DNA from 3 places in the Aeromonas sp. 25-AL00135 genome. Region 1 is predicted to be linked to each of the others. Evidence: riboswitches for the same ligand, from Rfam matches in the RefSeq annotation. Region 1 holds a riboswitch; each other region holds the start of a gene.

Region 1 (3,207 bases):
CGGAGTCGACCCCTTGCGCCAGCAGCTGCTGCACCGCTGCCTCAGTGTTGTAGCGCTTGTTGGCCGAGCCGTTGGTGGCCTGATAGAGGTTGGCCTGATGACCCAGGGAGGTATTGCTCCAGGCGCCGTTGTAGTCGTAACTCATCACGAAGAGGTGGTCCATGTACTGCTGGGCAGCCTTGTAATCCACATCCTCAATCTTGTCGTAACCGGCACCGATGGCGGAGGTGAGCTGATAGGTGCGACCGGTCTCGGCCTCCAGCTCGTCGAGCATGGCGCGCAGATCCTTCATGATCAGCACATAGGTTTCCCCATCTTTGGTCTTGTCCCCCAGATTGGGGTTGGCGCCATCGCCACCCGGGAACTCATAGTCGATATCGACACCGTCGAAGAACTTCCAGGTCTGCAGGAACTCTTTGACCGAGGCGACGAACACGTCACGCTTGGCTTTGTCATGCATGAAGAAGAAGGGATCGGAGAGAGTCCAGCCACCGACGGAGGGGAGGATCTTCAGGTCCGGATAGGCCTGCTTGAGGGCCATCAGGTTGCCGAAGTTGCCCTTGTAGGGCTCATCCCAGGCGACCAGTGACCCCTGCCCTTTTTGCAGCGCGGCCCAGGGATCGTGAATGGCGACCTGGAAATCCTTGCGCCCGGCACAGGCACGTTGCAGCGCCTGGAAGCTGCCGGAAATCTCCTTGAGGCTGTCGTTGAGGCCATCACCGCCACAGATCGGGGTGAAGCCATAGAGGATATGGGTCAGGTTCTGGGCTGGCAGCTTGTCCACGGTGAAGTTGCGATCATAGACCCCCCACTCCACATAGTAGGTGCCGACCACCTTGCCGGACTTGTTGACATAGGGTTTGTTATTCTCCTGCAGAGCAGGCTTGAGCGGTACGAGGTGGCTGCCATCAGTATCGGCGACCACGATCTCCTTGGCATCAGACAGGGTGCAGCCATCGCCGTTGCACAGCGCGACCTGCATCTGATAGCGGCCCCCCTTGTGCACCTTGAAGGTGGCGGTACCCGCGGCGGAAGAGGGACCGGACCAGACTTCCTTGCCATCCAGCAGCACCTTGGCACTCTGGCCGATATCGCCGTTCCAGATATTCCAGGTGACGGTCACATCGGCGCCATCCTTCACCTTGACCAGCTCGTTATAAGCGGTCGCGGACTGGTTGACTTCGACGATGGCAAACTTGGTGGGGCCCCAACCGATGGCGGGTTTGCCGGGAGCTGCCGCATAAGCGGCGGCGGAGGCGAGCAGGGTGCCGACCATCATGGCCAGCAGTGCAGGTTTTGGACTTAGCATATTGCTTTCCTTTTCGTTTCGTTATGGGAAAAACGAAAGGGCAACGCAACACGACAGGTGACACAAAAACGGCCGCCCCTTGGCAAAGGCAGCCTGCATTCTACTGTGGTGGCCCCGCTATCCTAGGTCGTCTTGACCCTTAGACCGGAAGCTTTGCGTCCCGACTTTTCAATCGGTTTGCCCTTGTCACAACGTTATTTCTGGCGATAAATAATCGCCGATTGACTGTAGGGTAATTCTGATAAGTAAGCAAATCGGACCATTGCCAGCCCACCAGTTACCAACCCCGACAATTACCCACTTTCAAGAAATTAATGTTTAAAAAACAGCCGGATATGTAGACCTAATCTCATCACCTCCAACCAGATACCTCACATCATTTTTTTGATCTGCATCACACCAAATTGAGAAAAATCAATGAGTAAGAACAATATGCGACAAAAGACCCATCTGTATCGCAACTAATGAATTTATAATCGCCGCTTTGCATGGCCAGCAGGTGTCTTCATGCCCAGCGAATTGCCCTCACGCACCCGGTTATCCAGATACGACAAATTTGTTCGTTTGACGATTTATGCCTTGCCACTGGCCGGGATGATCTGGCTTATCAACAGCCTCAATGGCTGGCAAAGAGCAGCGTGTGGCACAGATGCCAGCTATCGGGGAGAGCATTAATCACTAGCCCGGAAGGGCCGCTTTGCAGGCACAAAAGAGAAGCTGGGTGGGGAAACCGATTGGCAGACCCGCCAGAATGTGGCGAAGCGGGGAGAAAAAACGGGGCATGACTGGCATGCCCCGCCACCATTCAATGCTTATTTACAACTGGCGGCTCCCATATCCTGCCAGACGTCGTGTTTGCCGGGCTCATTGCCCTTGGTCCAGTACTGCGCCTTCCACTGACGGCCGTTATGGGTGGTGAGCTCGCCACCGTTGTAGGCCACATTGGCATCCCAACCCAGTTGCACCTTGCTCACCAGCAGCCACTGATCCGCGGTGCGGCTAGGCTCGTTGCCCTGGGTCCAGTACTTGGCCTGCCACACCAGCTGGTTGTGACTCACCTTGTCGCCGCTGTTATAGGTGCTGGCTGCTTTCCAGACTGGCCAGTTGGCCGCATCCGGATCGGTTGCCGTGCAACCACCGCCGCTGCTGGCCGGTTTGACCGTCAGACGAGTTGCCGCGCTGGCATCCAGCCCGCCGTCGGAGACGGTGACGCCCAAGTCATAGCCGATGTCGCTGGTGACGCTCGGGCCGGTGACCACCAGAGTGGCGCTGTTCTGACCCGTTGCGGTGATGCCTGCCGGCACACTCCACTGATAAGTCAACGGATCACCGTTCGGATCAGAGGCGGTCGCCTTGATGGTCACCTGCTTGCCCGCCTCCACAGAGGCCGTAGCAGGTACACTCACCACCGGCGCCAGATTGGCCTGCGGCGCCTTGTTGGTGACAACAACCTGATCCTTGGCACTCAACTGCTGGTCATCGGTCACTGTCAGCTCGAACACCAGATTGATGTCGGCAGTCACCGCATCGAGTACAACGCGGGCCTTGGCCTGAGTGGCATCAAGCAAGCCAGCCTGCGGCCCGGAGATCTGCTTCCAGCTGTAGCTGAGCGCGCTGTTTTCCGGATCGTGGGAGGCCGACCCATCCAGCGTCACCTCGGTCGGGCCGGTCACCTTGAGGTCACTGCCTGCATTGGCCAGCGGCGGCTTGTTGGCTGGTGGAGTCGTCCCCTCGCCGTGGCCCAGCCCCTCGTGCATGGCGTTGAGGATGTCACCGTTGTCGGCATCGATCTCCCAGGAGAAGAGGCCACCGAGCTTGTTGGCCAGCACATACTGCCCCTTGGCCTTGACCGAGCGATCGTTGTCATAGGTGATGAGATCGCCGGTCGACGCCTTGAA
Region 2 (3,207 bases), on a different contig from region 1:
ACCGTTGACTATGGTGTACTCGCTCGCCATGGCGCTGACGGTGAAGTCGCTGCTGCCTTCGGCGGGTGGCGTTGTGCCGCCGCAGTCGCTGTCACCCTGTACGCGCCAGACGCCCCAGTCACCCGTGGTGCCCGGCTCTTCGTTCTGGGTCCACCAGCCTGCCAGCCAGTTCTTGCCGTTGTGGCTGACGATATCGCCGCCCACGTAGACCTTCTTGGCATCCCAGCTGTTTTCACAGACGGCGCCCTGCTCCCTGACGGTCACGTTGCGCTGCTGGGTTACCTGCTGACCGGCGCTGTCGCTCACCTGATAGGTGAGGGTGTAGCGGCCGACCTTGCTGCTGTCGACGTTGCCGCTGACTTTGATTTGGGCGGTCAGGTCGCCATCTTCTTCATCATGGGCGCTGACGCCGGTCATCGGATCGAAAGCGGTACCCAGTTCCAGCGTGGTGTCGGTGACACCGCTGAACACCGGCTTCATGCTGTAGACCTCGATGGTGCGTACCTGCTCGGTGACGTTGTTGTCGCGATCGCTCACCTTGTAGGTGAGGGGGTAGAGGCCGATGCGCTGGCTGTCTACCGAGCCTTCCACCTGGATCTGGCCAGTCAGGTCGCCATCTTCCTTGTCGTTGGCGCTGACACCTGCCAGCGGATCAAAGGCGGTACCCTGCTTGATGCGGGTATCGCTCAGGCCGCTAAACACCGGCTTGCCGTTGTCGACCGGCGGCGTGATCTCCTGATCGTGGATGAAGGGGCCGTAGCTCTTTATGAAGGATTCGTTGTAGGACTGACCGGCGGCGTTGCGGCCCATGTCCCAGTTGATGGACCAGGTCATCACGCCACGCAGCGGTTGTCCCTCGCTCTTCAGGCGGTTGAAGGCGTTGTAGAGCTTCTGCGGATCCTGCACATAGCCGGTGGCGGCGGCGTCGATGTTGGTCGGAATGCCGAACACCAGCTTGTCATGGGGGATCTTGTAGAAGCCGCGGGTACCGTTGCTCAGCGAATCCGCCATGTAGTAGATGAACTCTTCTTTCAGGGCATCGTTGTTCTGGGCAATCCAGCCGATGCCATCGATGTAGATACCGTCGCCACCCTGGTTGTAGAACTGAGGGTTGATCCAGTCGTAGTACCCTTCCAGATTGCGGATATAGGGGATGTAGGCGCCAGTCTGGGTCAGATAGGGGAACTCCGGCGCCATGGTGATGAGGAAGTTTTTCCCCTGGGCGCGGTAGTGATCCTTGACCAGACGCAGAGCCGCCGGGATCACGGTCTGGTTGTCGGCGGCAGTGATGGCGGCCTGTTCCAGGTCGATATCCAGTCCGTCGAAGCCATAGGTCTCCACCAGACGGATGATCTCGTCGGCAAAGGCCTGCTCCTGACCCTTGCGCAGCTCGATGTGCGCATCGGCACCGCCCAGCGCCAGCAGCACGGCACGGCCCTGACGGTTCAGCTCGGCGATCTGCTCGATAAACTGGCTTTCGCTCATGCCGATGGCCGAGTCGAGCTTGAAGGTGGGGATGGGATCGCTGCCATAGACCTTCATGAAGGAGACATCGACCACGTTGTATTGCGGGTTGACCTGATCGAGCTTGACGCAGGGGGCGATACCGCCCTTGTAGCCCGAGCCGTCACACCAGTTGTGCCAGTAGCCAACCACTACGCCGGACTGGGGGTTGACCATCGCCTGACCGGCACTGGCGGCATATGCCATGGGGGCGCCCATGCCGAGCAGGCAGCCAAGCAGGGATAATTTGAGTTTGTTCATCGTCTCTCCGTACGGTGCAAATGGGGCGTCGGTTGTGACCGGACGTCCCCGGGGGCAGCCCCGCTGTCATAGGTGTTTTCCCTTAGACCGGTGGCTTTGCGTCGCGCCCTTTCGGGTCACTTTGCCTTTTTCATCCGATTTCTGTGCAGCACAGAGAATCAAGTGACCTGCATGGCAGGTTGCCTATGATAGATGCTTGAAAATAAATTAATCAATAGTTGGTTTTGATTCTAATTAACTGAAAAATATTGATAATTTGTTACATCCACCACATTTTGTTCGTTTCCATGATTGAGCATGACGGTACTTGGCTGGCAGCTGTGGCGCCGGTAAATGGCGACTTTTTGCCCCTTGAAAGTAGCGGTAAGAGCCAAAAAAGGCCCACAGATTCATTCTGTTACTGGCTGTTGATGGCAAAACTGCAGCAACGGCAGAGATCCGGGTCGCAATGGCTGGAAAAGTACAGGGTTGCGGCGGATTCCCGCTTGATTATTGCGTGGCTTGGCCACATGTTAGAAAGCCATACAGAGCTGCTAAAGCGGTCTGTTCAAGACCAAACAAGAGGTAACCGGGATGAATAACCCTTTGCTGACAATGGATTCGCTGCCCCCTTTCAGCCAGATCAAGCCGGAGCAGGTTCAGCCTGCCGTGATTCAGGCGATTGCTGATTGCAAGCAGAAGATCAGCGATGTGCTGGCCCAGCGTGATCCCCATACCTGGGATAGCCTGATTGCCCCGCTGGAAGAGGTAAATGACCGCCTGTCACGGATCTGGTCACCGGTCAGCCACCTCAACTCCGTACTCAATAGCGAAGCGCTGCGCGAGGCCCATGACGCCTGCCTGCCGCTGCTCTCCGAATTCCAGACCTATGTTGGTCAGCATGAAGGGCTCTATCAGGCCTATCTGGCCCTCTCCCAGAGCGATGATTTCCCGCTGCTGAGCGGCGCCCAGCGCAAGGAGATCCAGAATACCCTGCGTGACTTCCGCCTCTCTGGCATCGGTCTGCCTGCCGAGGCGCAGCAGCGTTACGGCGAAATTCAGGCCCGCCTCTCCGAGCTGGCCTCCCGCTTCAGCAACAACGTGCTGGATGCGACCCAGGGCTGGCACAAGCTGGTGGCTGATGAAGCCGAACTGGCTGGTCTGCCCGACAGCGTGCGTGCCGCTGCCCGCCAGATGGCCGAGCTCAAGGGCAAAGAGGGGTGGTTGTTCACCCTGGATATCCCCTCTTACCTGCCGGTGATGATGTATGCCGACAACCGCGAGCTGCGCGCCGAGATGTACGAAGCCTTCACCACTCGTGCCTCCGATCAGGGCCCCAATGCGGGCAAGTGGGACAACTCCGCCATCATGAGCGAGCTGCTCACCCTGCGCCGCGAACTGGCCCAGCTGCTGGGCTTTGCCAACTATGCCGAGCTCTCCCTGGCCACCAAGATGGCGGACAAG
Region 3 (3,207 bases), on a different contig from region 1:
CCGGGCGGGTGCGGGTGGATGAAGCCTTTGCTGCGGCTGGCATCGAGCCGCAGATCCTGCTGACGGCGCAGGACTCCGATGTCATCAAGACCTATGTCGAGCTGGAGATGGGGGTCGGCATACTGGCCGACATGGCGTTCGACACCCAGCGCGATCAGGGGCTGGTGCAGCTCGATGGCAGCCATCTGTTTGCCCCCCACACCGCCTGGATTGGCCTCAAGCAGGGGCAGTTCCAGCACAACTTTGCCTGGCAGTTTATCCAGCTCTGCAACCCCGAGCTGGCGCTGGCGGATATTCAGGCCCGCGCCATGGGCAGCGAGCCCGCCCTCGACTTCCAGATTTGAATCGGAAGAGATGACAGAAGGGGAGCCAATGGCTCCCCTTTTGCTATCCGGTGGCGAGTTACTTCACTTCATCCCACGCCATTTGCCAGTGGGAGCCGATGCCCGGCTCGAACTGGGTGGCGGTGGTGGCCCACTGCACGCAGTAGCCGCTGTAGGGGAAGGGCTTGCACTGATAGACCTTGCCATTTTTCGGCTGCTGCACCTTGGTACCGGCGGTGTAGGACTTGATGTTGTTCGGGAAGACGAAGTCATATTCGCCGCTGCTCTGCTCCTTGAACATCAGATCCATGGTCTGCTGGATGGTCTCGCCGCCCGCTTTCGGAGTGGCCTTGATCACCAGCTGGTGGTGACCTGCCTTGAGTCCTTCCAGCGCCATGGTGAAGGTGTGGCTGCTGTCTTTGATATCTGCACTGCTTTCACCCTTGGCGACGCCGCCGTGGTCATAGAGGGTGCTGGTGACGGCCAGATCGCCCTGTGCGGTGACGGTGAAATCGAGGGTTGCCTTGCCGTTGTCCAGCACATAGTCGCTGGCCAGACCGCTGACGCTGATACTGTCCACCACCGGCGGTTGCTGCTGTTGCAGGTCAATCTCGACTCGATCCAGTTTGCTGTCTCGATGCAGATAGACGGGGTTCATGCCGTAGATCGGATTGAACTGGCCATCGGCTCCTTGCTGACCGGCGCGGATCAGGCTCTGTTCGGCGTTGATCTTGCTGGCGAGGGCATGAGCCCAGCTGTTCTTCTGGCCCTGCTCGGCGGTGGTGATGGTCAGTACGGTCTGCAGATCGGGGCGCTCGCCGTTGGCATCGAATACCCGGGTCATCGCCTTGTCACCCACCGCGAGGTCGATGGAGGGGTAGATGGTGCCTGCCTGGCTCCACTCCAGCGGCGGCTGGCTACCATCTTTGAACTTGGCATCGATGATGTTGTAGAAACTGTTGCTGGTGTCGCCCACTTCCCACACGCCGAGGATCACTTGATAACCGGTGCGCTCCGGCAGGATACAGTTATGGGTCACCTGCTTGGGCGGCTGCACCATGTTGCCGTCGATGACGCAGAAGGGGGTCAGGTCGAACGAGGCGCGGGTGAGCGGCTGGTTGGGGTTCCAGTCCTGCTTGGTGAGGTAGTAGCGCCAGTTGCGGGTGACGTGGTTTGCGGTGAATGTCCAGCTGATAGCGAAGGGACCGGGCTGTACTTCACGTTTGGTCCAGCGGTCGCTGGTCTGGATGTTCAGCTCGCTCCAGCGCGGGCTGCCCGCCGAGGCGATTTGTCCATCCTGCGGGCCGGTTTGCGGGAAACCTGATGGCCCCTCCACGCTCTGGGGCTCCCACTGCACGCCGCCACACTGGCTGTTGCCACCGGTTTTGCACAGGTAGTTGCGGCTCTCGGGCTGGCTGATGTAGCCGTGGGCCAGGGCGCTGCCGCTGGCCAGCAGAGCCAGCACCGCTGCGATGTGATTGAGTTGGATTTTTGCTGCCATACATTCCTCTGTTCGACAGATGTGGGCAGTCAGTTGGCCTGGGGATTCCCCGATACACACTTGCGTGTGGCAACCCCGCTATCCTGGACAAAACGTCTGTAGACCGGAGGCTTTGCGTCCCGACCTTTCGGTCAGTTTGCCAAATGACTAGATGATTAGTGATGGGCCAAATGTTCGGCCATCACCATTGTGCACTGCATTGATTCGTTATTTGAAGTTGAATGTTTAAACGCATCATCCAATGGCGCGCAAATCATTCTAAGTGACTGTTTTTAAATTGCTCTCTTATCTGTGAATGGCACCGATTAACGTTGAATATGCCGATAAGATGCATGCTGATTGCGTGTTGTTGGCGTAATAAAACCTGCCAGCTTGGCTGGCAGGTCGGGTGACAAGGCGACAAGGATTGACGTCATCAATGACGGGCGCGCTGCTCGCCTGACGGGGGAGATATGGGAGCCATCATTGGCGCAGTGGAGGACTCCTTGCCCAGTTTGAACACCGCAAGCCGCTCATCCAGGCTGCGGGAGAGACCGGCCAGCAGCTCGCTCTCCTGCGCCAGTTGCGAGGCGGACTGGGACATCTCCAGCGCCGAGTCGTTGATGCCGCTGACGTTGCGGTTCATATCCTCGGCCACCATGCTCTGCTGCTCGGCGGCGGTGGCGATCTGGGTCGCCATGTCGCTCACATGCTGGATGTGGTTGACGATCAGGGTGAGATCCTGCCCCGCCTGCTGGGACTGGTTGACGCTGCTCTCCGCCAGTTTGCGGCTGGTGTCCATGGCATTGGCTGCGGTGACGGCCCGTTGCTGCAGCTGGGCAATGGTACTCTGGATCTCTTCGGTGGATTGGCGAGTGCGGCTGGCCAGCTGGCGCACCTCGTCGGCCACCACGGCAAAGCCGCGGCCCTGCTCACCGGCACGGGCTGCCTCGATGGCGGCGTTGAGGGCCAGCAGGTTGGTCTGCTCCGAAATGGCGCTGATGACAGCGGTCACTTCGCTGATCTGCATCACCCCCTCCTTGAGCTGGTTGACCTGCTGGGTGGCCTGCTCCACCTCGGTAGCCAGCGCCTTGATGCCGTGCACGCTGGCGTGAACGTCGCGGTTGCCGAGCCCGGCTTCTCCGGTCGCTTCCTGGGTATCCCGCGCGGTATTTTCGGCGTGTCCGGCCACATCGGAGATGGTGGCGCTCATCTCGTTCATGGCGGTAGCGAGCTGGGCCAGCTGATCCCGCTGGCTGGTCACCGCCTGATTGGTCTGCTCGGCAGAGGCGGCGATGCGCAGGGCGGCATCCGCCACGTTGCGAGCCCCCTGACTGGCTTCCAGCAGGGCGTGACGGATGGCATCGAGACTCTGGTTGGTGCAGCGGGCGACCACTCCCAGCT

Evidence for each region. Region 1 has a riboswitch for cyclic di-GMP ahead of ACW5XC_RS19665 (glycosyl hydrolase family 18 protein). Riboswitches for the same ligand answer to the same signal wherever they lie in the genome.
Region 2: another riboswitch for cyclic di-GMP. It lies ahead of ACW5XC_RS18255 (immunoglobulin-like domain-containing protein); the one in region 1 lies ahead of ACW5XC_RS19665 (glycosyl hydrolase family 18 protein).
Region 3: another riboswitch for cyclic di-GMP. It lies ahead of gbpA (N-acetylglucosamine-binding protein GbpA); the one in region 1 lies ahead of ACW5XC_RS19665 (glycosyl hydrolase family 18 protein).

The regions. Positions count from the first base shown of each region.
Region 1 is NZ_JBSTYQ010000029.1:15,169-18,375, reverse strand. Features, by position in the region: gene ACW5XC_RS19665 (glycosyl hydrolase family 18 protein) at 1-1,309, opposite strand, end outside; cyclic di-GMP riboswitch class I at 1,414-1,501, opposite strand; gene ACW5XC_RS19660 (glycosyl hydrolase family 18 protein) at 2,122-3,207, opposite strand, start outside.
Region 2 is NZ_JBSTYQ010000022.1:55,977-59,183, reverse strand. Features, by position in the region: gene ACW5XC_RS18255 (immunoglobulin-like domain-containing protein) at 1-1,764, opposite strand, end outside; cyclic di-GMP riboswitch class I at 1,815-1,900, opposite strand; gene prlC (oligopeptidase A) at 2,338-3,207, shown strand, end outside.
Region 3 is NZ_JBSTYQ010000010.1:12,450-15,656, forward strand. Features, by position in the region: gene cbl (HTH-type transcriptional regulator Cbl) at 1-344, shown strand, start outside; gene gbpA (N-acetylglucosamine-binding protein GbpA) at 403-1,824, opposite strand; cyclic di-GMP riboswitch class I at 1,890-1,975, opposite strand; gene ACW5XC_RS10880 (methyl-accepting chemotaxis protein) at 2,240-3,207, opposite strand, start outside.